4 regions of the Ralstonia sp. R-29 genome follow, and region 4 is predicted to be linked to each of the others. Evidence: predicted binding sites of a transcription regulator. Region 4 holds the regulator's gene; each other region holds the start of a gene.
The links. The regulator FNR, encoded in region 4, switches genes on or off when oxygen is low (the NO sensors DNR and NnrR bind a similar motif). The targets are predictions, from matches to a motif close to TTGATNNNNATCAA.

Region 1 (7,332 bases), 1.4 Mb from region 4:
CAAAAAACTGGCCGCACCTCGCGCGGCGTGGCGATATCGCCTAGCCCCCAGGGTGCGGCCGATCGCGGGTCGTCGGAAACGCGGCGCAGTTGCCGCTCACTTGCCCGTTACTTGCCGATCTGGCGGCTCACCTTGTTTTCTTGCTGGTTCAGCGTGCGTTGTTCCTGCTTGGTGATGTGGCCACCGTTCTGGGCGGCCATGTCGCGCTCTTCCTGGCGGATCTGGCGGTCTTCCTTGTGCAGCGCCTTGGCCTGGCCCTTGGTGATTTCGCCTTCCTTCACTTCGTTGTGGATGCGCTTGTTCTGATTGGCGAGGCGGTGGTTCACCTCGGCACGGCGCGGGTGATCCTTCTGCCATTGCGTCTGCGCGAAGGCGCCAGTGGTGGCGGACAGGGCAACAGCGGACACAGCGAGGATTTGGGCGATGCGGTTCATGGTTTCTCTCCGGGTGGTGATCGGGCGGCGGGTGGATTGCGCCGCTGTCCTGTCCATAACGAACCGCATGTGCGGCGCGCCTACGGCGTTCATGTAACCGCGCGTAAGCCGTGTAACGGCGACGGGTAAAGCGAGGGGCGCAAACGAGTGCGGTGCCGCTTTGCGCATCCAGAAAGAAAAACGGACGCGCCCGTGAGGTGCGCGTCCGTCGATTTCAAGCAGTCAACGCCGTCGGCTTACCAGCCATAACCGGCGCCCACGCCGACGTTGTACTCGCTACCACCTGCCGTCGAACCACCGATCGTGACCGTGGCGCGCGAACCGACCTTGCGCTGATAGCCGATTGCCAGGGCAGTCTGACCGCGGTACAGGCCGGTGCCGATGGCCATGCGGTTGTCGGTCTGCAGGCCGGCGGCGCTGGCCACCATCGTTGACATGGCGGCGTTCATGGCGCCGACGCGGTTGATGCGGCTGTCGAGTTGGCCGACCTGGTTCTGCAGGCTGCCGATGCTCTGCTGCATGCTGTCGGCCTGCGCGCGCACTTGGTTGAGTTGCTTCACGTTGACGGCGTCGGTCTCCTGCACGCCTTCCTTGACATTGGCGACGATGCGCTCATTGCCAGCCGAGCCGACCGACACGGTGTCGGCGCGATCGGCCACCGAGCCGGCACCCAGAGCGACGCTGTTGTCCGCCGAGGCGACAGCATTGGCGCCTGCTGCAGTCGAGTTGGTGCCGCTGGCAACGGCGGCCTCCTTGCTAGTCGGGGTCGCGCCCGTGCTGGCGAACATGGGGTTGTTCTGGTCGCCGCCGCCGCCGCCAGGGTTGCCGATGCCGCCACCGATGTGGTTCTCCAGTGTCAGCACGCGATTACCCAAGCCTTCGAAGGCGTCGTGCACAGTGCTGTAGACGTTGCCGCCCGCCGTGAACGTGATCGCGTTGATCATGCCGAGCGGGTTCAGCGTGGTGCCCAGCATCGAAGCAACGGCCTGGTTTGTCGCATACAGCTGGCTACCGTTGATGGCATCCGTGCTGGTGCCGCTCAGGGTTCCCGCCGTGACGCTCAGCAGCTTGCGGGTGATGGGATTGCCGGAAGCATCCTCACCCGCGAAGTCGACTTCGGTGCCGTCCGTGCTCTTGGCCACGGTGATGGCTCGCGTGGTCTGGTCTTGTTGTACTAGGCCGATCGTGCCGTCGTTGATCTGCGTGGTCAGGTTGGTGATGTTGTCGGTGTTGTCCTTGATGCGGCTATCCAGATTGCCCAACGCGCCGTCCACGGTGCGGTAAGTTGTGGTGCCCGTCTTGTCAGCACCCAGCGTGTACGTGGGCTGGGTGAACGTGACCGTGCTGCCGGAGAGGTTTGCCGTGGCGCCGCCCCCCAATGCCGAGGCGATTTGCCTTGCCGTGGTTTGAAGTTGGCCAACGTTGGCGGCGTCTGTCAGCGATTGTCCATTCGACACCCCCGTCAAACGGCGATTGTCGCCATCCTGGTTGGCAAAGGCGACCTCTGACCCACCGGTACTACTGCCTACATAGATCGGCCCGGTCGGATCGGGCTGCACAATGGGCTGCGCAACGGCGCCAGTGGCGCCGACAATCGCCGCGATGGCGGTCACTGTCGAGATGGCTGCCCGCGCGGCGACACACTGCTTGCCACGCCCGCGCGCAACTTCCGAGACTGCCGTCCATGCCCCAGTCGCCTTGTTGAAAACGACGCGATATGCCTTGTTCATGTCATCACCCTGCGGAGAAAAATTGGAATTCGGTGCCGATCCAAACGGATGCTCGGCGGTCGCAGAGTCTGGCCAAATTGCGCGATGGGTTTTGTTGGCTTCTGTACAGATCGCAATAAGTGGTGGAAATCGTAGGATCAGAAAGCTCCTACGTAACAGGGGGCGATGAACATTGATCTGCCATCAATAACAAATCACGTTCAGTGTGTTAGGGCGAAAACTTGTGGCTTTCACCGTCACAAGAAATTTCAAGCGTCGGACAATTCTTATTTTCTTGTTTGACGACGGCGAATAAATCGACTTCGAGGTGCATATCGACGCATTTGCTCGCCATGCCCAGACGTACTTTGCCCGTTGCCCGGAGGCGGGCGGTGGCGGCGGTGGTGCGTGCTACCATCGCCTTCCGCTGTACCCTCCCGCCCGCTTTTCTCCGCCTGTCCCCATGTCTTCCAGACTCGCCCACGGGCTCAATGCTGCCCAATCCGAAGGTGTGCACTACCTCGACGGCCCGTGCCTGGTGCTGGCCGGAGCGGGCTCGGGCAAGACGCGCGTGATCACGCAGAAGATTGCGCACCTGATCCTCGACAAGGGCTTCGAGCCCAAACACATCGCAGCCGTCACGTTCACCAACAAGGCGGCCAAGGAGATGCAGGAGCGCGTGGCCAAGCTGATGGAAGGCCAGACGCGCGCAGACGGCAAGCGCATCCCCATCAAGCAGCTGACGGTGTGCACGTTCCACTCGCTGGGCGTGCAGATCCTGCGGGCGGAGGCTGAGCACGTGGGCCTGAAGCCACGCTTCTCGATCATGGATTCGGACGACTGCTTCGGCATGATCCAGGAGCAGCTGGCGACGACCGACAAGCAACTGATCCGCCGCGTGCAGAGCACGATTTCGCTGTGGAAGAACGGCCTCGTCGATCCGGAAACCGCCATTGCCGAGGCGCTTGCCAACAACAACGTCGATGACCACCAGGCCGCGCTGGTCTACCGCAACTACGTCGCCACGCTGCACGCGTATCAGGCGGTGGATTTCGACGATCTGATCCGCCTGCCCGCCGAGCTGTTCGCGCGCAATGAGGAAGTGCGCCTGAAGTGGCAGAACCGCCTGCGCTACTTCCTCGTCGACGAATACCAAGACACCAACGCCTGCCAGTACCAGCTCCTGAAGCTGCTGGCGGGCGGCTCGCACCTGCGTGCGCCAGCCTTCACGGCCGTGGGCGACGACGACCAGGCGATCTACGGCTGGCGCGGTGCCACGCTCGACAACCTCAAGCTGCTGCAGACGGATTTCCCGAACCTCAAGGTGATCAAGCTGGAGCAGAACTACCGCTCCACGGTGCGCATCCTGAATGCCGCCAACGCGGTGATCGCGCAGAACCCGAAGCTGTTCGAGAAGACGCTGTGGAGCGAGCACGGCATGGGCGACGCCATCAACGTCACCAGCGCCAATGACGAAGAGCACGAAGCCGAGAGCGTCGTATTCAAGCTCTCCGCGCACAAGTTCGAGCGCCGCGCGCAGTTTCGGGATTACGCGATCCTGTATCGCGGCAACTTCCAGGCGCGGCTGTTCGAGCAGATCCTGCGGCGCGAGCGCATTCCGTATGTGCTCTCGGGCGGGCAGAGCTTTTTCGACAAGGCCGAGATCAAGGACCTGTGTGCGTACCTGCGCCTGATCGCCAACGCGGACGATGACCCCGCGTTCATCCGCGCCATCACCACGCCCAAGCGCGGTGTGGGCAATGCGACGCTGGAAGTGCTGGGGGCATTCGCGGGGCAGGCGAAGGTGTCGCTGTTCGAGGCGGCGATGATGGGCGGCATTGAAGCGCAGCTCGCACCGCGCCAGTTGGAGCCCTTGCGCGTGTTCTGCGAATTTATCGTGCGCCTGTCAGACCGCGCCGCGAAGGAACCCGCCGCCACGCTGCTCGACGAGATGATGGAAGGCATCCACTACGAGGCCTACCTGTACGACACCTACGACGAGCGCCAGGCCCAGAACAAATGGACCAACGTGCTGGAGTTTCTCGACTGGCTCAAGCGTAAGGGCACCAAGCCCGAGAAAGACGACGCTGAAGACGCCACCGGTTTCGACAACGCCGACGGCTTGATGGACACAGGCAAGAACCTGCTGGAACTCACGCAGACCATCGCGCTCATCAGCATGCTCGAAGGCAAGGAAGAGGACCCGGATGCGGTGCGCTTGTCCACGCTGCATGCGAGCAAGGGGCTGGAGTATCCGCACGTGTTCCTGGTGGGCGTGGAGGAGGGGATCCTGCCGCACTGCCGTGAAGACGACGATCTGACCGACGAGAAGATCGAGGAAGAGCGGCGCTTGATGTATGTGGGCATCACACGCGCGCAACGCAGCCTGCATATCAGCTGGTGCAAGAAGCGCAAGCGCGCGCGGGAGACGGTGGTGTGCGAACCGTCGCGTTATATCGCGGAGATGAAGCTGGGCGACGATGCGGGCCCCACGCCTGAAGACACCATGCCCGCCATGTCGCCCAAGGACCGGCTCGGTGCGCTGAAGGGGCTGCTGGCCGCCAAGAAGCCGGTGGCGACGTAGCCGCGCGGGCGGCGCACCCGCTAGCGCGTTGACCAACGTTGACGCATATCAACGCGACGCTTAAGGGGGCGTTTTACGATGAAACATCGCCCCCATACCGTTCGCACCCATGTTTCCGTTTGCCAAGCCGGCTGACGCTCCGTCTGCCGCAAACGATGCGGCTTTTCGCTGGTCTGCGCCGCAAGTGCGTGACCTCGCCCAGCGCTTTGATACGCACGGCCCGCGCTACACCTCGTACCCCACAGCAGACCGTTTTCACAACGGCTTTGACAACGCCGACTACCTCGACGCGTTGCACCGGCGTGCGGCGATCGCGCCCGCGCTGCATGCGCCGCTGTCGCTGTACATGCATCTGCCGTTTTGCGCGAACCTCTGCTACTACTGCGGGTGCAACAAGGTCATCACGAAAGATCACGCGCGCAGCGCACGGTACGTGCAGACGCTGGCGCGCGAGATGGCTCTGGTGGCCGAGCACATTGGCCCGCTGCGGCGCGTCAAGCAACTGCACTGGGGTGGCGGCACGCCCACGTTCCTCGCCCATGATGAGATGCGCGCCGTCATGGCCGCCACGCGCGCGCACTTCGATTTGACGAGCGACGCGGAAATCTCCGTCGAACTCGACCCGCGCCATGCAGATGACGCCACGCTGGCCGTGCTGGCGGAGATCGGTTTCAACCGCGCGAGCCTTGGCATCCAGGACTTCGACCCCGAGGTGCAACGCGCCGTCCACCGCATGCAAAGCGTGGAAGAAACGCGCCGCGTGGTCGACACCGCGCGCCACCTGGGCTTCGAGTCGATCAGCTTTGATTTGATCTATGGCCTGCCGCATCAGCACACCGAGACCTTCAACGCCACGCTGGACAGCGTGCTGGAGATGGCGCCGGATCGCCTGTCCGTCTACAGCTATGCGCACCTGCCGCACCTGTTCAAGCCGCAGCGCCGCATCGATCTACTCGCGCTGCCCAGCGCCGATGAGAAGCTCGACCTGCTCGCGATGACGGTGGAGCGCCTCGTCGCCGAGGGCTACGTCTACATCGGCATGGACCACTTTGCACGCCCTGACGACGCGCTCGCCATTGCGCAGCGCGAAGGCCGGTTGCAACGCAATTTCCAGGGCTACTCCACGCATGCCGATTGCGACATGCTGGCCTTTGGCGTGTCCGCCATCAGCCGCGTGGGTGATGTGTATGCGCAGAACGAGAAGGACCTCGACGCGTACTACGCGCGCATTGATGCCGGCGAGCTGGCGGTCCTGCGCGGGATGTCACTCACACCGGACGACCACGTGCGCCGCGCACTGATCGGTGAACTGATGTGTGGCTTCGAGCTGGACATGCGCGCGTTTGGCGCGCGGCACGGCTTGGATTTCAAACGCACCTTCGCCAGTGAGCTGAAGGCGCTCGCGCCGCTGGAAGCTGCCGGGCTGGTGAAGGTGGGCGACGAGCGCATCGTTATCTCGCCGCAGGGGCGCTTGCTGGTGCGACGCATCGCCATGGTGTTCGATGCGCATCTGCAAACCGCCGGCACCGAGCGCACGGTTGAGGCCGAAGGCAAGCCCGTGGCCGTCGTCCCGCGCTACTCCAAGGTGGTTTAACTTACACGGTCGCAGGCTCAGGCTGCTGCACGACGGTTTCCGTCTGCGCGGCGGCGAGGGTCTGCGGCCAGATCTCAGCCAAGCGCAGCAGGTTGGTCGAGCCAGCTTGACCAAACGGCATGCCCGCCGTAATGGCGATCTGATCGCCCGAGACGGCAAAGCCTTCACGCGCGGCGGCGCGGCACGCCGCATCCACCATCTCATCCACGCTCGTCACATCCGCGCTGACGGTGCTGTGCACACCCCACGCGATTGCGAGACGGCGTGCCGTGTCCAAACGCGGCGTGATGCTGACGATGGGTGCCAACGGCCGTTCACGCGACGCACGCAGGCTGGTCTTGCCGCTGGACGTGTAGGTGACGGTGGCCACCGCGCCCAGGATGTGTGTCACGTCGCGCAGGGCCGCGCAGATGGCGTCCTGGCGTGTCGGCAGCGGGGCCTGATGCTGTGCGTCGATCAGGTTGCGGTACAGCGGATCGCGCTCGGTCTCGGCGATGATGCGGTTCATGATGCTGACCGCCGCCACCGGGTGCTTGCCGCTGGCCGATTCGGCCGACAGCATCACCGCGTCGGTGCCGTCGTACACAGCCGTTGCCACGTCGGAGGCTTCGGCGCGCGTCGGCACTGGTGCTTCGATCATCGATTCCAGCATCTGCGTGGCCACGACCACCGGCTTGCCGTGCTGACGCGCAATGCGCAGGATGCGCTTCTGCACGCCGGGCACGCGCTCGGGTGGCAGCTCCACGCCCAGGTCACCGCGCGCCACCATCAGCGCGTCGGAGGCCTGCACGATGTCTTCCAGATGCAGCAGCGCGGCGGGCTTCTCGATCTTGGAGAGCAAGCCGGCGCGGTCGCCGATGATCTCGCGCGCGGCGATCACGTCTTCCGCACGTTGCACGAACGACAGCGCGATCCAGTCCACACCCAGTGACAACGCGAAGTCCAGATCGCGCAGATCCTTCTCGGTGAGCGCGGGGATGGGGATCACCGCGTCGGGCACGTTCACGCCCT
Region 2 (7,332 bases), on a different replicon from region 4:
CGGCTCTACGCGCCGGCGGCAGCAGCGCAATGAACGCAGCCTCCAGCGATGCCGCGCCCGTGCGGCTGCGCAGGCGGGCCGGTGTGTCGGTGGCCAGCACACGCCCCGCATCCATAGCGACCAGCCAGTCGAAGCGCTCGGCCTCTTCCATGTAGGCGGTGGCCACGATCACGCTCATGCCGGGGCGCTCGGCGCTGATACCGCCAATCAGCTCCCAGAACTGGCTGCGCGAGAGTGGGTCGACGCCCGTGGTCGGCTCATCGAGGATCAGCAGATCAGGATCGTGGATGAGCGCGCAGCACAGCGCCAGCTTCTGCTTCATGCCGCCGGAGAGTTTGCCCGCGGGCCGTGACAGGAAGGCGCGCAAACCCGTGCTGGCCGTCAACGCATCGATGCGGCGGCGGCGTTCGGCGGCATCGTGGCCGAACAGGCGGCCGAAGAACTGCAGGTTCTCTTCAATCGATAAGGTGGGATACAGGTTGCGGCCCAGCCCCTGCGGCATGTAGGCGATGCGGGGGCCGACGGCGGCGCGCGCCCGGCTGTCGGCCATGTCGCTGCCCAGCACGTGGACGGTACCGTCCTGCAACGCGCGCGCCCCGGCCACAAGCGACAGCAGGCTCGACTTGCCCACGCCATCCGGCCCGATCATCCCGACCATGCAGCCGGCCGGCAAGTCCAGCGTGACGCCATCAAGCGCCAGCGTTTTGCCGTAACGCAGGCGCACGCCGGCCAGGCGTGCCGCGGACGGCTGTTGGGCAACCGTGCTCACTGTGGAACCTTGACCGCCAGATTGGCGGGCCAGGCGGCCTGCGGGTCCAGCTTGAGCCACGCCACGCCGGGCAGCCCGGTCTTCACCAGTTTCAGGTGCTTGCGCAGCAAGTCGCGGTCGATCTGCGCCTTGATGCGGAACATCAGCTTCTGCCGCTCGCTGGCGGTCTCCACCGTCTTGGGCGTGAACTGCGCGGTGCTGGCCACGAACGACACGCGCGCCGGAATGACGTACTGCGGGGCGGCGTCGAGCACGATGCGCACCTCGCTGCCCATGGCAATGCGGCCGGCGTCTGTTTCGGGCACGAAGAAGGTCATGTACACGTCGGACAGATCCACCAAGTTCAGCAGCCGCCCGCCGCCGGCCAATACCTCGCCAGGCTGGGCGATGCGGTATTGCACGCGTGCATCGCGCGGAGCGGTGAGTGCGCTGTCGTCCAGGTCCGCCTTGATGCGCAGCACGGTGGCGTCCGCAGCCTTGACGGTGGCGTTGGCCCCGGCCACCTGCATGCGGGCCGCCGACACCGCCGCCTGTGCCGCTTCGGCCTGCGCGCGCGCTGCTACCAGCGCGGCCTTGGCGCTGCGCACGCGGGCGCGGTCATCGTCCAGCTCCTGCATGGAAGACGCGCCTTCATGCGACAGCGTCTCGGAGCGCGCCAGGCGGCGCTGTGCGGCATCCAGATCGCTCTCGCGCAGCGCAATCTGCGCCTGTGCCGCTTGGCGGTCCGCCTCGCGCACCGCCACCTGGGCTTGTGCAGTCGACACGCCAGACACCGATTGCTGCTGCCGTGCCAGTGCTTCGTCACGCTGCGCTTCCACGCTCTGCACCTGCATGTGCGCAAGCGGCTGGCCGGCGGTCACAAAGTCGCCCTCATCCACCAGGATGTCCTGCACGCGGCCGGGCAGCTTGGTGGCCACGTCGATGTCGGTGGCTTCAATCCGGCCATTGCCGCTGACAAAGCCCTTGCCGGGGCCGTCGTGCCGCAAGACCCGCCAGGCCACCGCGCCGCCGCCGGCCACCAGCGCGGCCACGATCAGCGCAATCCATTGTTGTCGGGAAGGTGTCTTCATGGTGTGGCTCCGCCCGATGCGCGCGCGGGCTGCGTCAGGCTTAGATGGGGTGACGATGCAGATGCAGACGATTCGGCGCTGGCCTGCGTGCCGCCACCCAGCGCCGCATATAAGCCCACGCGGCTCGACAGCAGCGCGCGGCGCACCTGCACGACCTGCTGCTGGGCAGCCAGCAAATCGCGCTGCGCATCGAGCACCTCCAGATACGTCGACGAGCCCGCATCAAAGCGCAATTGCGACAGACGGGCGCGTTCGGTCTGCGTGGCCAATGCGGCTTGCGCGATGTCGAGCTGCTCGGCCAGCCACTTGCGCGCGGACAGCGCGTCCGACACATCGCGGAAGGCGCCCTGCACGGTTTTCTCGTAGCTGGCGACGGCCAGGTCTCGGCGGGCCTCGGCAAGGTCCAGGTTGCTGCGCAGCTTGCCGCCTTCAAACAACGGCAGCGTGATGCTGGGCGCGAACAGCCAGACGCGGGTGCCCGGCGAAAACAGGTTGCCCAACTCGGGGCTGACCGTGCCGTATGCCCCGGTGAGCGCGACACGTGGGAAGAACGCTGCACGTGCGGCACCAATGTTGGCGTGCGCGGCGCGCAACTGGTGCTCGGCCGCCACGATGTCCGGGCGCTGCGTCAGCAGATCGGACGGCAGCCCCGCGCGCAAGTCAGCCAGCATGCGGTGTTCATCCAGCGGCTCGGCCACGGGCGGCAAGTCGATGGGCTTGCCCACCAGCAACGCCAGCCCGTGCGCTTGCGCATCACGCGCCTGCTGCAGTTGCGCGAGCAGGGCCTGCGCTTGCGTCAACAGGGTTTCGACCTGCGTGCGGTTCAGGCGCGACGTGGCGCCCACTTCCACCCGGCGCGAGAAGATGCGCAGCGTTTCGGTGCGGCTGTCCACGGTTTGCTGGGCGAGTGCGATGCGCTCATCCAGCTCACGCAGCACGAGGTAGCTGTCGGCCACCTGGGCGATCAGACTGAGCGCCGTGGCACGGCGCGCGGCGTCGGAGGCCGCATAGTTTTCCAGCGCGGCGTCATTGAGGTTGCGCACGCGGCCCCAGAAGTCGATCTCCCAACTGGAGACCCCCGCGCCCACCTGGTACTGGCTCACGCGCATCGGCATGCCAAAGGGGCTCAGGTCTGCCGGAATGCCCAGGCGGTTGATGCCGGCCTGGGCGTTGAGATGCGGAAACGTATCGGCGCGTTGAATGCCGAATGCAGCGCGCGCTTCTTCCACGCGCAGCACGGCGGTGCGTAGGTCGCGGTTGTTGTCCAGCGCCTGCGCAATCAAGGCTTGCAGGCGCGCGTCGGTGAAGTAAGCCTGCCAGCCGGTGGCGGCGGCCGACAGACCGGCGCGGCCATCATCGGCGTCGTAGTGTGCAGCCACGGGCAACGCGGGTTGGGTATACGTCGGCGCCATCGATATACAGCCCGACACGGAAAAGATCGCAGCGAGCGCCATCGACATTGCCGTAGTGCGGCGCGCTGAAACGTGGGTCTGCGCACGCATCTACTTCTCCAGCACGTAGGTGCCGGGCGCGTCGCCCAACGGCGGCAAACCTGGCGCGCCCATCTTGGGCGGCTTCACGGGCGCGGTGGTGGATGCATGCGCCAGCAACCACGCATGCCATGCCGGCCACCACGAGCCGTCGTGCATGGGTGCCGAGGCCAACCAGTCGTCCTGCCCCATCGAGGTGCCGCCCGCCGCCCGCGTCTGCATCTGAAAGCGCCGATGCGAATTTGCCGGCGGGCTGACGATGCCCGCGTTATGCCCGCCGCTGGTCAGCACAAAGGTCAGCTCCGCATCGGTCAGGTGATGCAGCTTGTAGACGGAACGCCACGGCGCCACGTGGTCCGTCAGCGTGCCAACCACGAATGTCGGCAAGTCGATATCGCTCAACAGCACCGGCTTGCCACCCACGGGGTACCGACCTTCGCTCAGGTCATCGTTCAAGAACAAGTGCCGCAAATACTGGCCGTGCATGCGCGCAGGCATGCGTGTGGCATCGGCATTCCAGGCCATCAGGTCATTCATGGGTGCGCGATCGCCCAGCAGGTATTCGCCCACGATGCGCGACCACAGCAAGTCATATGACCGCAGCATCTGGAACGCACCCGCCATCTGGCTGGCGCGCAGGTAGCCGGTCTGCGCCATCTGCGCTTCCAGCAGGCTGACCTGTGCTTCGTCGATGAAGAGGCCGAGTTCACCAGGCTCACAAAAGTCGGTCTGCGCCGCGAAGAGCGTCATCGACGCGAGCCGGCTATCGCCATCGCGCGCCATGGCCGCCGCCGCGATCGCCAGCAGCGTACCGCCCAGGCAGTAGCCAGTGGCATGCACGCACCGGCCGGGCACGATGGCATTCACTGCGGCAAGCGCGTCGAACACACCAAGCTGGAGGTAGTCGTCCATGTCGAGGTCGCGGTCGGCCTCGTCGGGGTTCTTCCACGAGATGCAGAACACGGTGTGGCCCTGCTCCACCAGATAGCGGATCAGCGAGTTCTGCGCAGACAGGTCGAGGATGTAGTACTTCATGATCCACGCCGGCACGATCAGGATTGGCTCGGCCTGCACCTTGGGTGTGGCGGGCGCGTACTGGATCAACTCGATCAGCCGGTTGCGCAGCACCACCTTGCCGGGCGTGACGGCCACGTTCTCGCCCACCACGTAGCCTTCGGTGCCGGCAGCCGCGGCGCCGCTCATCGCGCGCTCCACATCGTCCAGCGCGTTGAGCGCGCCGCGCGCGAGGTTGCCGCCGCGCTGCTCAAAGGTCTGGCGCAGCACCACCGGGTTGGTCGCCAACTGGTTGCCTGGTGACAGCATGTCGAGCCACTGGCGTGCGGCAAAGGCCACCACGTCTTCGTGGTGTTTGGCGACGCCCCACACGCCATGCGTGGCGGCGTCCCACCATTGCTCGGTCAGCAGAAAGGATTGATGCAGCACATTGAATGGCCATAGGCGCCATTCATCTGCGGTAAAGCGCCGGTCGTGCGCGGGCGGCAACACGCACAAGCATGGCTGTTGCGGGCCGGCAGCCATGCAGCCGCGTGCATAGCGGGTGAGCTGCTCGGCTTGCGTCAGCGCCAGGCGAAACAGGTCTAGCCGCTTGCCGGGCGACACCGCCAGATGCAGTGCCCAATCCAGCCACGCCAGTTGCATCGACACAAACGACAGCGAACCCGAGGCGCGCGCCAGCGCGGCATGAAACGGCGGGTCGATCTGTTCGGCAGCGGAGGAAGACAGCACGGGGGCAGCGCGCATGGTCGGGGGGCGGTGTTAAACGATTGCGATTGCGTGGCGTCAGAAGGATTAGATGCCACCCGCGCGCCGCCCAACTTGATGCACCTCAAGCCAGCGAGAGAGCAACGCCTCTAGAACGTTTCATATTCCAGACATGATGCGCCAGCGAAACCGACTCTTGATCGATATCAGCCTCGCCTCCGGCGGCAGGCGTAGGCTCACCCACATCAGCGCGCGAGAAAGAATGGGGGGGGAGCACCATGCTGGAACGGCAGCCCGACGAAGTGGTTGATGCCACGCTGTGGGAACTGGAACAGACGGCCAGCGCCGCCTTGCCGCGGTCCGCGCTGGTGCGCGCCACACGCAGCGCTTGCGGTGGCTACAACGTGCTGGCGGAATGGACTGCTGCCGGCGCGCATGGCAACCCCATGCGCTGCACGCTGACGCTTCACGTGGCCGCACGCGAGGCGCGCGCCTACTGCCGCCTGAACCACCCGAAGCGCGAAGACATCCGCCAGCGGCTCAGCCAGTGGTTACGCACCCAAGTCGTTGCGCAGATTGCCGAGCCGGCGGCGGGTAAGTTGGCGGATACAGGGTTCGATCTACAGTGCACGGCACCGTGGGCGTTTTTCTACGATGACGCGGACCCGATCCACGTCGATGCACAGGACAAGGCGCACGACTTCGCGCTCTATCGCGGTGCGCCGCCACCGCCGCTGACCTAGCCGCAAAAAATGTAGGGAGCGTGCGTCAGGCGACGCCACGCACGTGGTCAAAGAATGTCCATGACGGCTGTTCGTTACCGTAGAACTGGCTGACCGCCGCCACCTCGCCGTGCTGCGCGAGCAACTCACCCGCCACCGCGTGCATGCGCCGCACGCCCGGCATATCGCGCAAAAACGCGTCCACCACCTGCGGGTCGAAATAGCTGCCGCTGCGCTCAGCCAGCGCGGCCAAGGCGTGTTCTTCCGTCATGCCTTGCCGGTACACGCGCGGCTCCGTCATCGCGTCAAACGCATCGGCCACGGCCACGATGCGTGCTGCCAGGGGAATGTGTTCCCCCGCCAGGGCATCCGGATAGCCCGTGCCGTCGAAATGCTCATGGTGGTGGCGGGCCACGTCAGCGGCGCATTGCAGCAGCGCGTCTGTGCTGCCCGAGAGGATGTCCGCGCCGATGCTGGAATGGCGCCGCATGATCTGGTGCTCTTCGTCAGTCAAGGCGCCAGGCTTGAGCAGCACGGCGTCCGGCACACCAAGCTTGCCGACATCGTGCACAGGCGCGGTGAGATAGACCTGCCGCTGCATGGCGTCGTCCAGGCCCATGCGTTCCGCCAGCCGGCAACTGATGCACGCTGTGCGAATGAGATGCCCCATGGCGGACGGATGCCGTAGCCCGCCGGCCAGCGTGAGGCTGGCCAGCAGCAGATGGGGGCGGTGGTGCGTTGTTTTTGTCATGAGCCTGGGGGGCGTTCCGTATCCGGCTTGGGGCCTGCATGTTAGCAGCCGGAACTTCCGGATGGCGCCGTCAGAACCGCCCCGGTGGAAGGGTGTCCACACAGGCCATCACAACAGATCTACCAGCAGCACGGCGTTCAGTGCCGCCACCAGCACCGTGCCGAGCGCGGCCAGTAGCGCGACGCCGCGCCCCACCGCATGCGGCCCCATCACATCGGCGCGGCAGGTCAGCCAGATGAGTGCGGCCATGGGAAACGGCACCACCATGCTCAGCACCACCTGGCTGATCACCAGGGCGCGGGTCACGTCGACACCCGCGCCAATGACGACAAACGCGGGCACCATGGTCACCAGCCGCCGCGCCCACACCGGCAAACGCGCACGCAGGAAGCCCTGCAGCACAACCTGGCCGGCCATCGTGCCGACCACCGAGCTGGACAGGCCGGATGCAATCAACCCCACCAGAAACACCGCCGCCGCCGCGCCACCAAACAGGGGCACCAGCGTGACGTAGGCCGATTCGATGCCCGCCACACCAGCATGCGCGGGGTAAAGGGCGCTGGCCGCCACTACCACCACTGCCAGGTTGATGCCGCCCGCCACGGCCAGCGCGGCCACGACCTCCCAGTTGGAAAAGCGCAGCAGTTGCGCTGTCGCGCGCGCGTCGCGCGGGCGGACACGGGTGTCGGTCAACCCAGAGTGCAAAAACAGCGCGTGCGGCATCACGGTCGCGCCCACGATGCCGGCCGCCAGCACCAGCGCATCGGGCGGTAGGGCAGACGGCACCAGCGCATGCCGCAGCACCGGC
Region 3 (7,332 bases), 1.4 Mb from region 4:
GATGGCCGATCCGGCACGCCGTGCGTTCATCAACGACGCCGTGTGCGAAGGCTGCGGCGACTGCTCGGTCAAGTCGAACTGCCTGTCGGTCGAGCCGCTGGAAACGGAGCTGGGCACCAAGCGCAAGATCAACCAGTCGTCGTGCAACAAGGATTTCTCGTGCGTGAACGGCTTCTGCCCGAGCTTTGTGACGGCGGAAGGCGCGCAAGTGCGCAAGCCGGAATCGCGCGGCATTGCAATGGACAGCCTGCCGCTGCTGCCGCACCCTGAACTGCCCGCCATCCAGCGCGCGTACGGCGTGCTGGTGACCGGCGTGGGCGGCACGGGCGTGGTGACCATCGGTGGCCTGCTCGGCATGGCCGCGCACATCGAGGGCAAGGGCGTGACCGTGCTCGACATGGCCGGCCTGGCGCAGAAGGGTGGCGCGGTGCTCTCGCACGTGCAGATCGGCGAGCGCCCGGATTCCATCCACGCCACGCGCATCGCCATGGGCGAGGCGGATCTCGTCATCGGCTGCGATGCGATTGTCTCGGCGTCGGACGAAGTGCTGTCGAAGGTGCAGCATGGCCAGACGCGCGCCATCGTCAACAGCACCGCCTCCCCCACGGCGGATTTCATCAAGAACCCGAACTGGCGCTTCCCGGGCAGCTCGGCCGAGGCGGACATCCGTGCGGCCGTCGGCGACGCCTGCGCGTTTGAAGACGCCAACACGCTGGCCGTGCGCCTGCTGGGCGACGCAATCTACACCAACCCGTTGGTGCTGGGCTTTGCGTGGCAAAAGGGCTGGCTGCCGCTGACGTACGACGCCATCCTCCGCGCCATCGAACTCAACGGTGTGGCGGTCGAGAAGAACAAGACCGCGTTCGAATGGGGCCGCCACCTCGCGCAGGATCGTGATGCGGTGCTGAAGCTGGCCGACGATGCACCTCGCGCCAAGGCGGATGTGATCGCCCTGCCCTCGCTGGACACGCTGATCGCCCGCCGCGTCGATCTGCTGACCGCGTACCAGAACGCTGCGTATGCTGCGGAATTCCGCGCCGTTGTTGAGCGTGTGCGTGCAGCAGAAACGGCGGTGGTTGGCGCCGGCCAACCGCTGGCGCTCACGGAAGCCGTGGTGCGCAACCTGTCGAAGCTGATGGCGTACAAGGACGAATATGAAGTCGCCCGCCTGTACACCGATCCAGCCTTCCTCGACAAGCTGCGCGCGCAGTTCGAAGGCGAACCCGGCCGCGACTACCAGCTCAACTTCTGGCTCGCGCCGCCCATGCTGGCCAAGCGCGACGAGAAGGACCATCTGGTGAAGCAGCGCTTCGGCCCGAACACGATGCGCATCTTCAAGGTGCTCGCCAAGCTCAAGGGCCTGCGCGGCACGGCATTCGACGTGTTTGGCAAGACCGAAGAGCGCCGCACCGAGCGCGCGCTGATCGGCGAATACCGTGCGCTGGTGGAGGAACTGGTGAAGGGGCTGTCGGCGCAAAAGCTGGCACAGGCCGTGGAACTGGCGCGCCTGCCGGAAGACATCCGCGGCTTCGGCCACGTGAAGGAGGCCAACCTGGCCGCCGCACGTATCCGCTGGAACAAGCTGCTCGCGCAATGGCGTGATCCGGCAGCGGCGCAGCGCGCGGCCTGATCGCGTCGGCATCGCCATGAAGAAACGGAGGCTTCGGCCTCCGTTTTTCTTTGTGCATGTGGGTCATTAACCCGGCACGATCTGCTGCGCGTAGTCGTACAGGTCTTGCAGGATGTGCTGCGCGCGGGTGTCGCCTTTCTCCGTGGCTTCGGCGCCCAATTGCTGCAGCCGCTCGCCGAAGGCTTCGAAGGTGAGATAGCCGCCGACGCCTTCAAACAGCCGCTCGGCGCGCAACTGCTCCCACTGCTCGTATTCCTCTTCACTCAACGTATCGGGGAAGTTGCGCGCGCGGTAGTGGAACAGCAGCTCGGGCAGGCGCTCGTCTGCGAAATCGGGGTGCAGTTGCGCGAGCTGCTCGCCGCTGAGCGTGCGCAGTTCGTTGAGCGTGCGGCGATCGTCGTTGCTGACGAAGCCGCCGTACAGGTTCTGGTCCACGTCGGCAATCGGCTCCAACTCGCGGGCGTAGACCCGGCGCCACGTTTCGCGCATGTCCGGCGCGCCCTGGGCGATGGCGGCATGGCGTTCGACGGTTGCGAAGTCGATGCCCCAGCGTTCAGCCTGTGCGGGCTGCAGCGTCTTCATGTTGCTGATGACGATGGGCGACTTGTTGATGTGGATCGACTTGATCGGCAGGCGCGTCGTGCCTTCGGCCAGATCGGCGGTGCGCGTGAACATGCGCTCGCGGATGGTGGCGACATCCATGTCGAACAGCTCGGTCGGGTCGAACGCCAGGTCCCACACGATCAGCTCGTTCTTGTTGGTCGGGTGCCCGCCCAGCGGCCAGACGACCGCCATGCAGCCGCGCTCCACGCCGTACATGCCGGAGATATGCAGCAGCGGGCGCGGCGCATTGCCAATCTCGGCGATCACACGGTCCTTCTTGCGTAGTGCCAGGCAGAAGTCGAACAGGCGCGGCTGGGCGTTGCGGATCAGGCGCGCCAGCGCAATCGTCGCGCGCACGTCGGATACGGCATCGTGCGCGGCCTCATGCACCAGGCCGTTGGCTTGCGAGAGGTGCTCCAGCTTGAAGCTCGGCTTGCCATCTTCGTGTTTCGGCCACTGGATGCCCTCGGGGCGCAGCGCCCACGTGGTGCGCACCACGTCGAGCAAATCCCACCGCCCGCACTCGTTCTGCCACTCGCGCGCATACGGGTCGATCAGGTTGCGCCAGAACAGGTGGCGCGTGACCTCGTCGTCAAAGCGGATGGTGTTGTAGCCGACGCCGATGGTGCCGGGCATACCCAGTTCGCGCTCGATGGCCTGCGCGAAGCGGTATTCAGGGATGCCCTGCTTGGCGCACTGCTGCGGCGTGATGCCGGTGATGAGGCACGACACCGGATCGGGCAGCCAGTCGTTGGACGGCTGGCAGAACAGCTCGACGGGCTCGCCGATCTCGTTGAGTTCGGCATCGGTGCGGATGCCCGCGAACTGCGCCGGGCGGTCGCGGCGTGGCACGGCGCCGAAGGTTTCATAGTCGTGCCAGAGGAAAGTTGGGGTGACGGGCAAGGGACTGCTCGCTGAAAAGCCAAAAGATGCCGGCATGCTAACAGCCTTGCCGGCACCGTTGACGCACGTCAACCCGCACCGGCCGCGCGTCGACCAGACTGGTATTTCCCCCAACCAGGAGATGTTCCATGGCCCAGTCGATGAAAGCCGCAGTTGTCCACGCGTTTGGTGAACCCCTGCGCATTGAGGAAGTGCCCGTTCCGACACCTGGGCGCGGCCAGATCCTGGTCAAGGTGGAAGCCTCCGGCGTCTGCCATACCGACCTGCACGCTGCCGACGGCGACTGGCCCGTCAAGCCGCGCCTGCCGTTCATTCCCGGCCACGAGGGCGTCGGCTTCGTGGCGGCAGTGGGCGAAGGCGTGACCGCCGTCAAGGAAGGCGACCGCGTGGGCGTGCCCTGGCTCTACACCGCGTGCGGCCATTGCGAGCACTGCCTCTCCGGCTGGGAAACCCTCTGCCACGAACAGCAGAACACCGGCTACTCCGTCAACGGCGGGTATGCCGAATACGTATTGGCCGACCCGAACTACGTCGGCCATCTGCCGGCGCAAGTCAGTTTTGAAGAGATCGCGCCCATCCTGTGCGCGGGGGTTACGGTCTACAAGGGCATCCGCATGACCGATACGCGGCCCGGCCAGTGGATTGCCATCTCAGGCATTGGCGGGCTGGGGCATGTGGCCGTTCAATACGCGATCGCCATGGGCTTGCATGTGGTGGCCGTGGATGTGGCGCCCGAGAAGCTGGCACTGGCGCGCGACCTGGGCGCCAAGCTCGTCGTGGATGCCACCCAGCAAGACCCGGCCGCTGTCATTCAGAAAGAGATTGGCGGCGTGCACGGCGTGCTGGTGACGGCGGTGTCGCGCAGCGCATTTGCGCAGGCGTTGGGTATGGTGCGGCGTGGCGGCACGATCTCGCTCAATGGGCTGCCGCCGGGGGATTTTCCGCTGCCGATCTTCTCCACGGTGCTCAATGGCATCACGGTGCGCGGCTCCATCGTCGGCACGCGGCGTGATCTGCAGGAATCGCTGCAGTTTGCCGCTGAAGGCCAGGTGCGCGCCCACATCCACCGCGACAAGCTCGACAACATCAACCAGGTCCTGGCTGACCTGAAGGCCGGCAAGGTGGACGGCCGCATCGTCTTGACGCTCTGAGGACCGTGTGCGCCGCCCGGCGGGGCGAGTAAGCTGTCTGCATCCCCTTCTCGCTCCGCCGCCATGCGCATCCTTTTCTTCAGCAGCCACCGTTACGACGAAGACAGCTTCCGCGCCGCCCTGGCGCGTGGCGCACACACGCTGGACCTGGTGTTTCAGCGTGCCCATCTAGACGTGCACACCGCGCCGCTCGCGGCCGGGTTCGAGGTGGTCTGCCCGTTCGTCAACGATTGCCTGGACGCGGATGTGCTGGCCGCCCTGGCGGCCGGCGGTACGCGGCTGATCGCGCTGCGCTCGGCGGGCTTCAACCATGTCGACCTGGCCGCCGCACAGCGCCTGGGGCTGACGGTGGTGCGCGTGCCGGCGTATTCCCCGCACGCTGTGGCGGAACACGCGGTCGGCATGATCCTCACGCTCAACCGGCGCCTGCACCGCGCCTGCAATCGCACACGCGAGGGCGATTTCTCGCTGGATGGGCTGCTCGGCTTCGACCTGCACGGCAAAACCGTCGGCGTGGTCGGCACCGGGCAGATCGGGCAGGTGTTTGCGCGCATCATGGCAGGCTTCGGCTGCCGGGTGCTGGCGTTCGATCCGTTTCCGCAGGCCGCGCTGACGGCCTCTGGGGTGACGTATCTACCGCTGCCAGCGTTGCTGGCGCAGTCCGACATCGTCAGCCTGCATTGCCCCCTCAACGCGGATACGCACCACCTGATCGACGCCGGCGCGATCGCCAGCATGAAGACGGGCGCGATGCTCATCAACACGAGCCGCGGCGGCCTGATCGACAGTCCCGCGCTGATCGATGCGCTCAAGTCCGGCCACCTCGGCCACCTCGGGCTGGATGTGTACGAGGAAGAAGCGGATCTGTTCTTCGAAGACCGCTCCGCCGATGTGCTGCAGGACGACGTGTTCGCGCGGCTGCTGACGTTCCCCAACGTCATCGTCACCGCGCACCAGGCGTTCTTTACGCGCGAGGCGCTGGCGGGCATCGCGGATACGACGCTCGCCAACGTGGCAGCGTGGGCGGCCGGCGCGCCCGTGAACGTGGTAAAGCCCTAGGTCTTTACGCCGCCTCGGCTTTCGGCTTGGACAGTTCGCTCTCGCCTTCCTTCACGTAGATGGAGTTGCGCGGCTTGGCCAGCACGCGGTGCACCATCGGCTCAAAGAAGGCAAGCGGCAGATTGTCGTAATCGGCCATGAAGGCGGCGGCGTCGTACTTGGCGCAGAACTCGGCGGTGCGTTCGAACAGCTCGGGCTGGCTGCGGTATTGCTCGCGCAGGTTGCGGTCCAGGCCCAGGTGGTGGAAGAAGTAGTAGCCCTGAAAGATGCCGTGCTTCTCGACCATCCACAGGTTTTCGGGGCTCACGAACGGCTTGAGGATGGCCGCAGCGATGTCCGGGTGGTTGAAGCTGCCCAGCGTGTCGCCAATGTCGTGCAGCAGCGCGCAGACGACGTATTCCTCGTCGCGGCCGTCGCGGTGGGCCAGCGTGGCGGTCTGCAGGGAATGCGCGAGGCGGTCGATCGGGAAACCGCCGCAATCGCCATCGAGCAACTTCAGATGCGCGAGCACGCGGTCCGGCAACGCGCGGGCATAGGGCATGAATTCGGCCGAAATGGCGGCCCAGTCCTCGCGGGTGCCATGCTCCATGTGGGAAAACGTCGCGCGCGAGGCGGTGTCGTGCGTCATGGGGTGTCTCCTTCGTCGCCTGAACGGGTCTGGAATGCCGCGTCATGGGTGCGCAGCTTGGTGTGGATGACTGCTGTGGATAACCACTGTGGACAACTACTGTGGATAACCATTGTGGATAACGCTGGGCCATTGTCTGCCCGGCCTTGCCGGCAGACTGTCAAGCGTTTGACAATGGTCGGACCGCCCTTGCCGCATCCTGCCGTCATGCCCCCAGACGCCTCCCATACCGCTTCCGCCCCCACGCCGGGGCAACTGGCCCAGGGCTGGCTGCGCGATGCCCCTGCCGCGTTGCTGGCCGAGATTGCCCCCACCGCGCGCCTCATCACCTACCCCGACGGCGAATGCATCCACCCCCACGGCGGCCCCGCGCAGGGCATGTTCCTGATCGTGCGGGGTCGCGTGCGCATCAGCCGGACGACGGACGGCGGCAGCGAACTCGTCTACGGCGTGCTGCGCGCGGGCGAATGGTTTGGTGAGATCGCCCTCATCGACGGCGGCGGCCGCACGCACAGTGCCCACGCCCAAGGGCCGACCACCCTCATCCTGCTGGGCAGTGCGGCATTTGCGCGCGTGGTGTCTGCCTATCCGGCCGGCATGTGGGCGCTGATGCAGCAGCTCTGCCAGCGTATCCGGCTGATCTTCGACGAGTTCGAGCACGCCAGCGAAATGCCCGCCGATGCGCGCCTGGCCCAGCGCCTGCTGCAACTGGCCCGCGCCGGTGACGGCCGCACCGTGGCTGCCAGCAATGAAGAGCTGGGCCGCATGCTGGCGCGCTCGCGGCAAACCATCTCCAAATACTTACAGGCGTGGCAGCGCGCCGGGTGGATTCGCTGCCATTACAGAACGGTGGAAATTGTCGATACGCCGGCGCTGCGCGCGCTGGCGGGCAGCCACTAGCCGAGCCACCCCGTCGATCGGGGCACGCGCGATTCAGTACGCGCCGCTAGAATTTCCCACACGCTACGCAGGCCCATCGCCCCTTCGCTTCCACCTCCATGACCTCCCCGCTCTCGCCAGCCTCGCCCGAAGGTCGGCGCCTTGTGTTGCTGCTTGGCCTCGCGCAAACGGTCTCGTGGGGCACCCTGTATTTCACCTTCACCGTCTTCCTGGCGCCGATGCATGACACGCTCGGCTGGGCGCGGCCGTTTCTGGCGGGCGGGTTCTCGCTGGGGCTGCTGGTGTGGGCACTGTGCTCGTTCTGGGTGGGGCGCGCGCTGGACCGCTGGCCCGCGCGCCGCGTGATGGGCACAGGCACGATGCTGGCGGCGGGGAGCCTGCTGACGTGGTCGCTAGTCTCCAATCAAACCGCGTTCCTATTGCTCTGGCTGCCGATGGGCGTGGCCATGGCCACCACG
Region 4 (7,332 bases):
GGTCGACTGACGGCGTTGCGCAGGCTGAGCGCGGTTGCCATTCTCAATGCCCATGCCGCGTGATTGGAAGTTCGCTTCGCCGGTAAAGCCCGACGACATCGGCCCCATCAGCACCGGCGCCGGCTGGCGACGACGATCACCCTGGCGACTCTTCTCACCCGAGCTGGCGGTCGGGACCTTCATGCCCAGCGTGCCCATCAGCGTGCGCACATCTTCGGGCGAGACCTCTTGCCAGCGCCCACGCTTGAGGCCGCGCGGCAGCACAAAACTGCCATAACGCGTCCGGATCAGGCGCGACACGGTCAAGTTGACCGCTTCGAACATGCGACGCACTTCGCGATTGCGGCCTTCCGTGAGCGCAACGTGGTACCAGTGATTGACGCCCTCACCACCGCCGTCGGCGCAACGCAGGAAATTGGCTTCGCCATCCTGGAGCTGGATGCCGTGCAGCAGCTTCTGACGGTCCGTTTCAGGCAGTTCGCCCAGCGTGCGCACCGCGTATTCGCGCTCAACGCCATAACGCGGATGCATAAAGCGATTCGCGATGTCGCCAGACGTCGTGAAGATCAACAGACCTTCGGTATTGAAGTCCAGGCGGCCGACGGCGACCCACTTCCCGGTCTTCATGCGCGGCAGCGCGTCGAACACGGTCGGACGGCCATCCGGATCGGACTGGCTGACGATTTCGCCGGCCGGCTTGTGATACAGCAGCACGCGCGGCGGCTTATTGGGCAGCTTGCGCTGAATCAGCTTGCCGTTCACGCGCACCTGGTCGGTGGCGAGAATGCGTTGACCGATGTGCGCCGGCAACCCATTCACGGAGACGCGACCTTGCAGGATCAGGTCTTCCATGTCGCGGCGCGAGCCGAGGCCGGCGTCAGCGAGGATCTTGTGCAGCTTGGGCGCATCGTCCTCGGCGGTCAGTTCGCGCACCTTGCTGGACTGCGGCGCGCCGCCAGCATCGACTTCGGCGTCGTACGCGCCGGAAATCACATACTGGAAGACGTCTTCCGACCCCTTGCCACCCTTCGGACCCTTGCCGCCACGATTCTGGCTCGGGCTGCCAGCCTTGCCTTGCGGCTTGCCGTTGCGGTTCTGACCCTTGCCGCGGCCACCGGCTTGCTTGCCACCAGTGGCGCCGTCAGTACGCTCAGTGCGCTCCGCAGCCGGCTGCCCTTCGCCTTGGCGACGACGGTTCTTGCCGAAGCGGCCGCGCGGGCCACGTCGCTCACCCTGGCCCTCTGCCGGTGCCTGCTCCGCTGGGGCGGCGCCTTCAGCCACAACTACAGGCTCGCCAGCGACGTCCTTTGGCTTGCGCGCCCGTGGCGCACGGCTCTTGCGGGCTTGCGCAGGTTGGCCGGCCTCCGTGCCTGCGGCATCGCCGGACTCGCCTTCTGGGCGACCCTCTTGCGGCTGGCGGCGCGAGGCCACAAGGTTGCGCAGACCGCGGCGCAGTCCTTTACGGCGCGGCGCGGACTCGGTCCCGTCACCGCCCTCTTGTCGTGGCGGCTGAGCGTCGGCATCGGCCGGCATACGTGTATCCATGGAATCTGGCTGGGTACTCACAACGTCTTTAAAAAATCTAAGGGATCAGGCCACGTGCCGACTCTACGGCTGGCATGGCATTACGAATGTTCGTTCGATGTAGCCGAAGATGGCTCGGCCATGGTCTTGTGCTCGTCTTCCGATTCGCCCTTCAGCGCGCTGGCAAGGGGCGATTCGGCCTCCGCAGCAGGTTCGCCGTCAGCAACGGGAGACTCGCTCGATGCCTCAATCGGCGCATCGGCATTCCCATCGGCTTCCGGTACGCCGTTATCGGGGGCTTCGTTGACCAACTCGGTCAGTTCTGCCACCGCAATGGCGCCACCCTCGAACTCGATAGCGCCCTGCTCCAGCAGGCTGGCCTGCGCCTGGGCGCGGGCATCCTCCAGCGGCGGCAGCTCATCCAGCGAGCGCAGTCCGAGATCATCCAGAAACTGCTTGGTGGTCGCGTACAGCGCGGGGCGACCAGGCACGTCGCGATGACCGATCACCTCGATCCAGCCGCGGTCCTCAATCTGCTTGATGACCTGCGTGTTGACGGTCACGCCGCGAATATCTTCGATATCGCCACGCGTGACCGGCTGCCGGTACGCGATGATTGCCAGCGTTTCCATCACGGCGCGCGAGTACTTGGGCGGCTTTTCCGGATGCAGGCGATCAAGATACACACGCATCTCTGGGCGGCTCTGCAGGCGCCAGCCCGAAGCCAGCGCGACCAGCTCGACGCCGCGATTGAGCCAATCCTGGCGCAGCTCTTCGAGCAACACGCGGATGGTATCTGCGGAAACATCTTCGTCGAACAGCTTGCGCAAGTCATTGACTCGCAATGGGTCTTGCGCGCAGATCAGCGCGGTCTCGAGGACGATTTTCGCCTCTTGGGTATTCATTAGGTTGAACGGTTCGTCATTGCTCGCGCGCGGCAGGTCGCCGTCACGCTTGAGGTTTGTCGTTCCGCCGCGACGCACGCGGCATTTCAGAATGCTGTTGCCCGCCCGGGCCCGGCGCGCGATGGCCAATTGATCCAATTGGGCCATGCACCGTAACGCAGTGGCTGTGCCCGCAAAAAAAGGGCCGGAGGAGCGAGTTGATCCGGTGCCAGTCTGGCACCACTAGGGCAATTTCTTCCGCCGCCATGGGGACGGATACTGCACCGGGCGGCTGCCGAAGAGACTGGCCACCTGCCCGAATCGACGGTCCAGGGCGGCATTGCCGCTGGATGGCGTCGCCTGGTGCCGCGCTTGGGATTGTTAATTTGCGCGGAGGGCGAGTCGAATTGTCGTCGATTGTAGGGCAATTTCTGGCGGCGCCGCAACCGGGAAGATGTTTGAACTGCCGCCCCGGGCGGGATCACCATCTCCGGCGCTTCAAACGGCTACAGCACCAGACAGAAGCCATGTGCGTTGAGCATCTCTGGCAGCCAGGCGGCGCAGACCAACCCCCAGATACCGAATGCGGCAATGGTGGCGCCCGCTGCGCCCCGCGCCCATCGCAGGCGGGACAATCCGCGCAGCCAGCCGGCGAGCCCCGACATCATCAGAAGGTTCGGTAGCGTGCCCGCACCAAAAGCCAGCATCACCACCGCGCCGGAGGCTGCGTTGCCCGCCAACAACGCGACGGCAAGCGCGCCATACACCATGCCGCACGGCACGAACCCCCAGGCCAGCCCGATGACGTAGCGGCGAACCAGCGGAGGTTGCGCCCCCAAGCCACCGCCTAACCGTGCGGCCAAGCCCGACAAACCGCCCGTCAAGCGACCAAGCACCCGCTCCACCGCCGGTGCGCGCCAAGCATCTCCTGTTGTGCGCATGAGCAACAAAAGCCCATATGCCAGCAACAACGCGCTGGCCAGCGCAAACAGTCCGCGCTGGATTGGCAGCCACTGCTGACGCCAGACCGTGGCCCCCAGCGCGCCCATGGCCGCCCCGAGCAACGCATACGTGGTCAGCCGCCCGGCGTGCATGACCACCTGCTCAAACCACAACCGGCGGCGCGACACCATGCGCACCGGCGCTGCCCCGCGCTCCGCGGCAAGCGCAATGCCACTGCACATCGCCAAGCAATGCACACCCCCAAGCAGCGCGATCAGGAAAACGCTCAACAGCGCAGCCGCACTCATCTTTTTGATGCTCTTTTGATATGGACCAAAGTTATGGTTTTACGCGCGGGAATCAAATGAATTTCCCGCGATTCACGCCATCGGAAACGTCCGATAGTGACAAGGTCGTCGCTATAATACGGCCCAGTTGCACCATAAGAATTTCTCATTTCACTTCCTCGAAATTCACTCGCCCCCACCCGTGCTCACACGAATCGCGCTCTCCGACCAAGCCTCGCGTTGCTCTACCTGCGTACTCGGGCAAATCTGCCTGCCGGTGGGCATGAATTCGGATGACGTGCGCAAAATGGACGAGTTGGTTACCGAGCGCATCCGCATCAAGAAAGGACAAACGCTGTATGCGCTGGGCGATCCGCTCGAGGGCGTGTATGGCATTCGGTTTGGCACACTCAAAACACATCTGACGCTGGAAGACGGCCGCCACCAGATCACCGGTTTTCACCTGCCGGGCGAGATTGTCGGCTTGGATGGCATTGGCGATATGCGGCATGTGTCGGATGCCACGGCGCTGGAAGACACCGAAGTCTGCGTGGTGCGCTATGACGAGTTGCAGCAGCTTTCGCGTCGGCTGCCGTCGCTGCAGCATCAGTTTCTGCGGATCATGAGCAAGGAGATTTCGCAGGACCACCAGATGCTGCTGACGCTCGGTTCGATGCGCGCCGAGGAACGCCTGGCCGCGTTTCTGCTGAACCTGTCCAAGCGTTCGGCGCAGCGCGGGTACTCGTCGACCGAGTTTGTGCTGCGCATGAGCCGTGAAGAACTCGGCAGCTATCTGGGCCTGAAGCTGGAAACCGTGAGCCGCCTGTTCTCGCGCTTTGCCGAGGCGGGCCTGATCCAGATCCGCCAGCGCCACGTCAAGCTGATCGACATGGCCGGCCTGCGCCAAGTGATGAGCGGTCAGGCCAGCTGAATCTGCTTTCGGCATCCGCTCAGATGAGCGGATGTTCATGCGCTTCAAGCTTGCCAATGCCCGGCGACACGTACAACGTGAGCGCGCTCGACAAGCCGCACAACAGCCAGAACACAAAGAACGACACCGTGTAGACCGCCTCGGCCGACACGGTGATCTGCTCGCCGAAAAAGCGCAGGTCTGCGGGGTCAACCACCGCAAAGACGACCAGCTCGGCCAGCGCGGCACACAAGAACGCCGGCCACAAGATCCACATCAGGATGCGGCGTTTCATCGGACCTCCGCGTGGGCCGAATCGACTGCATGCGCGGGCGATGCGGTGGCGCTCTTTTCGATCACCAAGCCCCGTCGCACAACGTTGTCCTGGATGACCGGGTCGGGATGGGACACAGCCAGCCAGATGGTGACGCCGCAGCCAAGCATGGCAACGAAGGGGCCGGCCATCAGCAGCCACGGCCAGGGCTCACGCCACCACGGTCGGGCTTGGGCGGAAGTTTGCGTTGCGTGCATCTGTGCCTCCTGTTGGGGATGTCGCTGAAGACCGCGTTAGCGCGGCACGATGAAGCTGGACGGTTCGCGCAACACAAGGCTGTCGCTATCGCTATCTGCCTGGATGACGAAACGGATCTTGTGCGAGCCGGCCGGTATGTCATCGGCAGGACGGCGCACGAGCACAGGCAGCAACCGATTGGCTGCGGGCGCCAGTTCAAGCGTGGTCGATTCACCGCTGCCACCGAGCACTTGCAGCGCCGGCAGGCCTTCTGCCGTAACCGTTACGCGCACGGGACGCTCGGACGCATTCATCAGTTGCAGGCGGTAGACGTTTTCGATCTTGTCGCCATCCACTTCGCGCGCGAGGGCACCGCGATCGCGAATCACATCCACCTTGAGCGGCTTGCGCATGGCCAGTGCCGTTACGAAACCGGCGATGAGCACCAGCATGATCGTCGTGTAGATCAGCACACGCGGACGCAGCAGGTGCCGGCGGGCTTGCTTCGGCGTCAGGCGCTCGTGCATCGCACGCTCTGAGGTGTAGCGGATCAGGCCGTGCGGGTAGCGCATCTTGTCCATCACCTGATCGCACGCGTCGATACAGGCGCCGCAGCCGATGCACTCGTACTGCAGCCCCTGGCGGATGTCGATGCCGGTCGGGCAGACCTGCACGCAGATGCTGCAATCCACGCACGTGCCCAGGCCCTGCGCTTCAAAATCTGCACTGCGTGAACGGCTGCCGCGCGGCTCGCCGCGTTCCGTATCGTAGGTGACGACGTAGGTGTCGGGGTCGACCATCACGCTTTGGAAGCGTGCGTACGGGCACATGTAGCGGCACACCTGCTCGCGCATGAAGCCAGCGTTGCCCCACGTAGCGAAGGCGTAGAACAGCAACCAAAAGGTTTGCCACGGCCCGAGCGAGAACGTCCACACTTCCATGCCCAACTCGCGGATGGGCGTGAAGAAGCCGACGAACGAGAAGCCCGTCCACAGTGCGATCAGCACCCAGGCAGAGTGCTTGGCTGCTTTCAGGCGCAGCTTGCGCAGGCTCCAGCGCTCACCGTCCAGGCGGATGCGGGCAAAGCGGTCGCCTTCAATATGCCGCTCGATCCACATGAAGATTTCCGTGTAGACCGTTTGCGGACAGGCATAGCCGCAGAAGAGTCGCCCCGCCACTGCCGTAAACAAAAATAAACCCAACGCCGACAGCACGAGCAGCAGCGTCAGGTAGATCACGTCCTGCGGCCACAGCACAAGGCCAAACAGGTAGAACTTACGCGCGCCCAGGTCGAACAGCACCGCCTGGCGCCCATTCCACTGCAGCCACGGCAACCCGTAGAAAACGAGCTGAGTGGCCAGCACCAGCCAGACCCGCCAGCGCGCGAATGCGCCCGTCACGGCGCGCGGATAAATCTTGCGCCGCACCTCATACAGCATCTGCTCGGTCGGTGCATCTTCAACACCCGCCGCCGAGGTCGATGTAGCGGCAGCGGTTGTCATGGGGCGCCAGGCTGGTTCTTGGTCGCTCATTGGGTGTGACTCGGATTGCTATTCGACAGCCCCCAAACGTAGGCCGCCAACATTCGGATCTTCTCGGGCGAGAGCAGGTTCTCGTGTGCCGGCATGGTGTTGTCACGGCCCTTGAGAATGGTCTCGACGATGGTCGCTTCCGAACTGCCGTACAGCCACACGCGGTCGGTCAGGTTGGGCGCGCCCAACGCCTGGTTGCCCTTGCCGGTGGCCATATGGCAGGCCGCGCAGACTGACTTGAACGTCGATTCACCGCGCGACGCCTTGATCGGGTCAGACGACAGACCCGACAGCGAACGCACATAGTGGGCAACGTTGACGGCCTGATTGCCATCCACCACCGCTGCCAGCGACGGCATCACGCCATGGCGGCCCTTGGTGATGGTGGTAAGGATCGTGTCCGGATCTCCGCCATACAGCCAGTCGCCGTCGGTCAGGTTGGGAAAGCCCTTGGAGCCTGCCGCGTCCGAACCGTGGCATTGCGCGCAGTTGTTCAGGAACAGGCGCTGGCCGATCTCGTGCGCCTGCGGATCTGCGGCGATCTGCTTGATGTCCATGTTGGCGTAGCGCTCGTAAAGCGGGCGCACCTTCGCATCGGCTTCTGCACGCTGGGAGGCCAATTCACCTCGCGTTGAGAAGCCCAGCACGCCGGCGTACGAACCCAGCCCCGGATAGAGAACCAGGTACCCCAGGGCGAAGATGCACGACAGCAGGAACATCCACATCCACCAGCGCGGCAGCG

Region 1: a site for FNR is predicted at 4,766-4,779, ahead of hemN (oxygen-independent coproporphyrinogen III oxidase). Genes of this name have one in related genera too.
Region 2: a site for FNR is predicted at 5,166-5,179, ahead of ACN9M1_RS25380 (PHA/PHB synthase family protein). Genes of this name have one in related genera too.
Region 3: a site for FNR is predicted at 3,195-3,208, ahead of adhP (alcohol dehydrogenase AdhP). Genes of this name have one in related genera too.

Annotation. Positions count from the first base shown of each region.
Region 1 covers NZ_CP184377.1:3,311,179-3,318,510, reverse strand. Annotated here, with positions in the region: gene ACN9M1_RS15650 (hypothetical protein) at 108-434, opposite strand; gene ACN9M1_RS15645 (ESPR-type extended signal peptide-containing protein) at 671-2,164, opposite strand; gene ACN9M1_RS15640 (hypothetical protein) at 2,373-2,561, opposite strand; gene ACN9M1_RS15635 (UvrD-helicase domain-containing protein) at 2,607-4,727, shown strand; gene hemN (oxygen-independent coproporphyrinogen III oxidase) at 4,837-6,321, shown strand; gene pyk (pyruvate kinase) at 6,323-7,332, opposite strand, start outside.
Region 2 covers NZ_CP184378.1:1,823,665-1,830,996, reverse strand. Annotated here, with positions in the region: gene rbbA (ribosome-associated ATPase/putative transporter RbbA) at 1-769, opposite strand, end outside; gene ACN9M1_RS25390 (HlyD family secretion protein) at 766-1,839, opposite strand; gene ACN9M1_RS25385 (efflux transporter outer membrane subunit) at 1,836-3,341, opposite strand; gene ACN9M1_RS25380 (PHA/PHB synthase family protein) at 3,342-5,090, opposite strand; gene ACN9M1_RS25375 (hypothetical protein) at 5,330-5,794, shown strand; gene ACN9M1_RS25370 (HD-GYP domain-containing protein) at 5,820-6,524, opposite strand; gene ACN9M1_RS25365 (Nramp family divalent metal transporter) at 6,633-7,332, opposite strand, start outside.
Region 3 covers NZ_CP184377.1:3,251,845-3,259,176, forward strand. Annotated here, with positions in the region: gene ACN9M1_RS15320 (indolepyruvate ferredoxin oxidoreductase family protein) at 1-1,630, shown strand, start outside; gene sbcB (exodeoxyribonuclease I) at 1,697-3,136, opposite strand; gene adhP (alcohol dehydrogenase AdhP) at 3,265-4,287, shown strand; gene ACN9M1_RS15335 (2-hydroxyacid dehydrogenase) at 4,351-5,346, shown strand; gene ACN9M1_RS15340 (HD domain-containing protein) at 5,351-5,974, opposite strand; gene ACN9M1_RS15345 (Crp/Fnr family transcriptional regulator) at 6,182-6,874, shown strand; gene ACN9M1_RS15350 (MFS transporter) at 6,973-7,332, shown strand, end outside.
Region 4 covers NZ_CP184377.1:1,893,877-1,901,208, forward strand. Annotated here, with positions in the region: gene rluB (23S rRNA pseudouridine(2605) synthase RluB) at 1-1,533, opposite strand, end outside; gene scpB (SMC-Scp complex subunit ScpB) at 1,626-2,429, opposite strand; gene ACN9M1_RS08875 (sulfite exporter TauE/SafE family protein) at 2,915-3,658, opposite strand; gene fnr (fumarate/nitrate reduction transcriptional regulator Fnr) at 3,840-4,568, shown strand; gene ACN9M1_RS08885 (hypothetical protein) at 4,588-4,842, opposite strand; gene ACN9M1_RS08890 (FixH family protein) at 4,839-5,078, opposite strand; gene ccoG (cytochrome c oxidase accessory protein CcoG) at 5,115-6,590, opposite strand; gene ccoP (cytochrome-c oxidase, cbb3-type subunit III) at 6,587-7,332, opposite strand, start outside.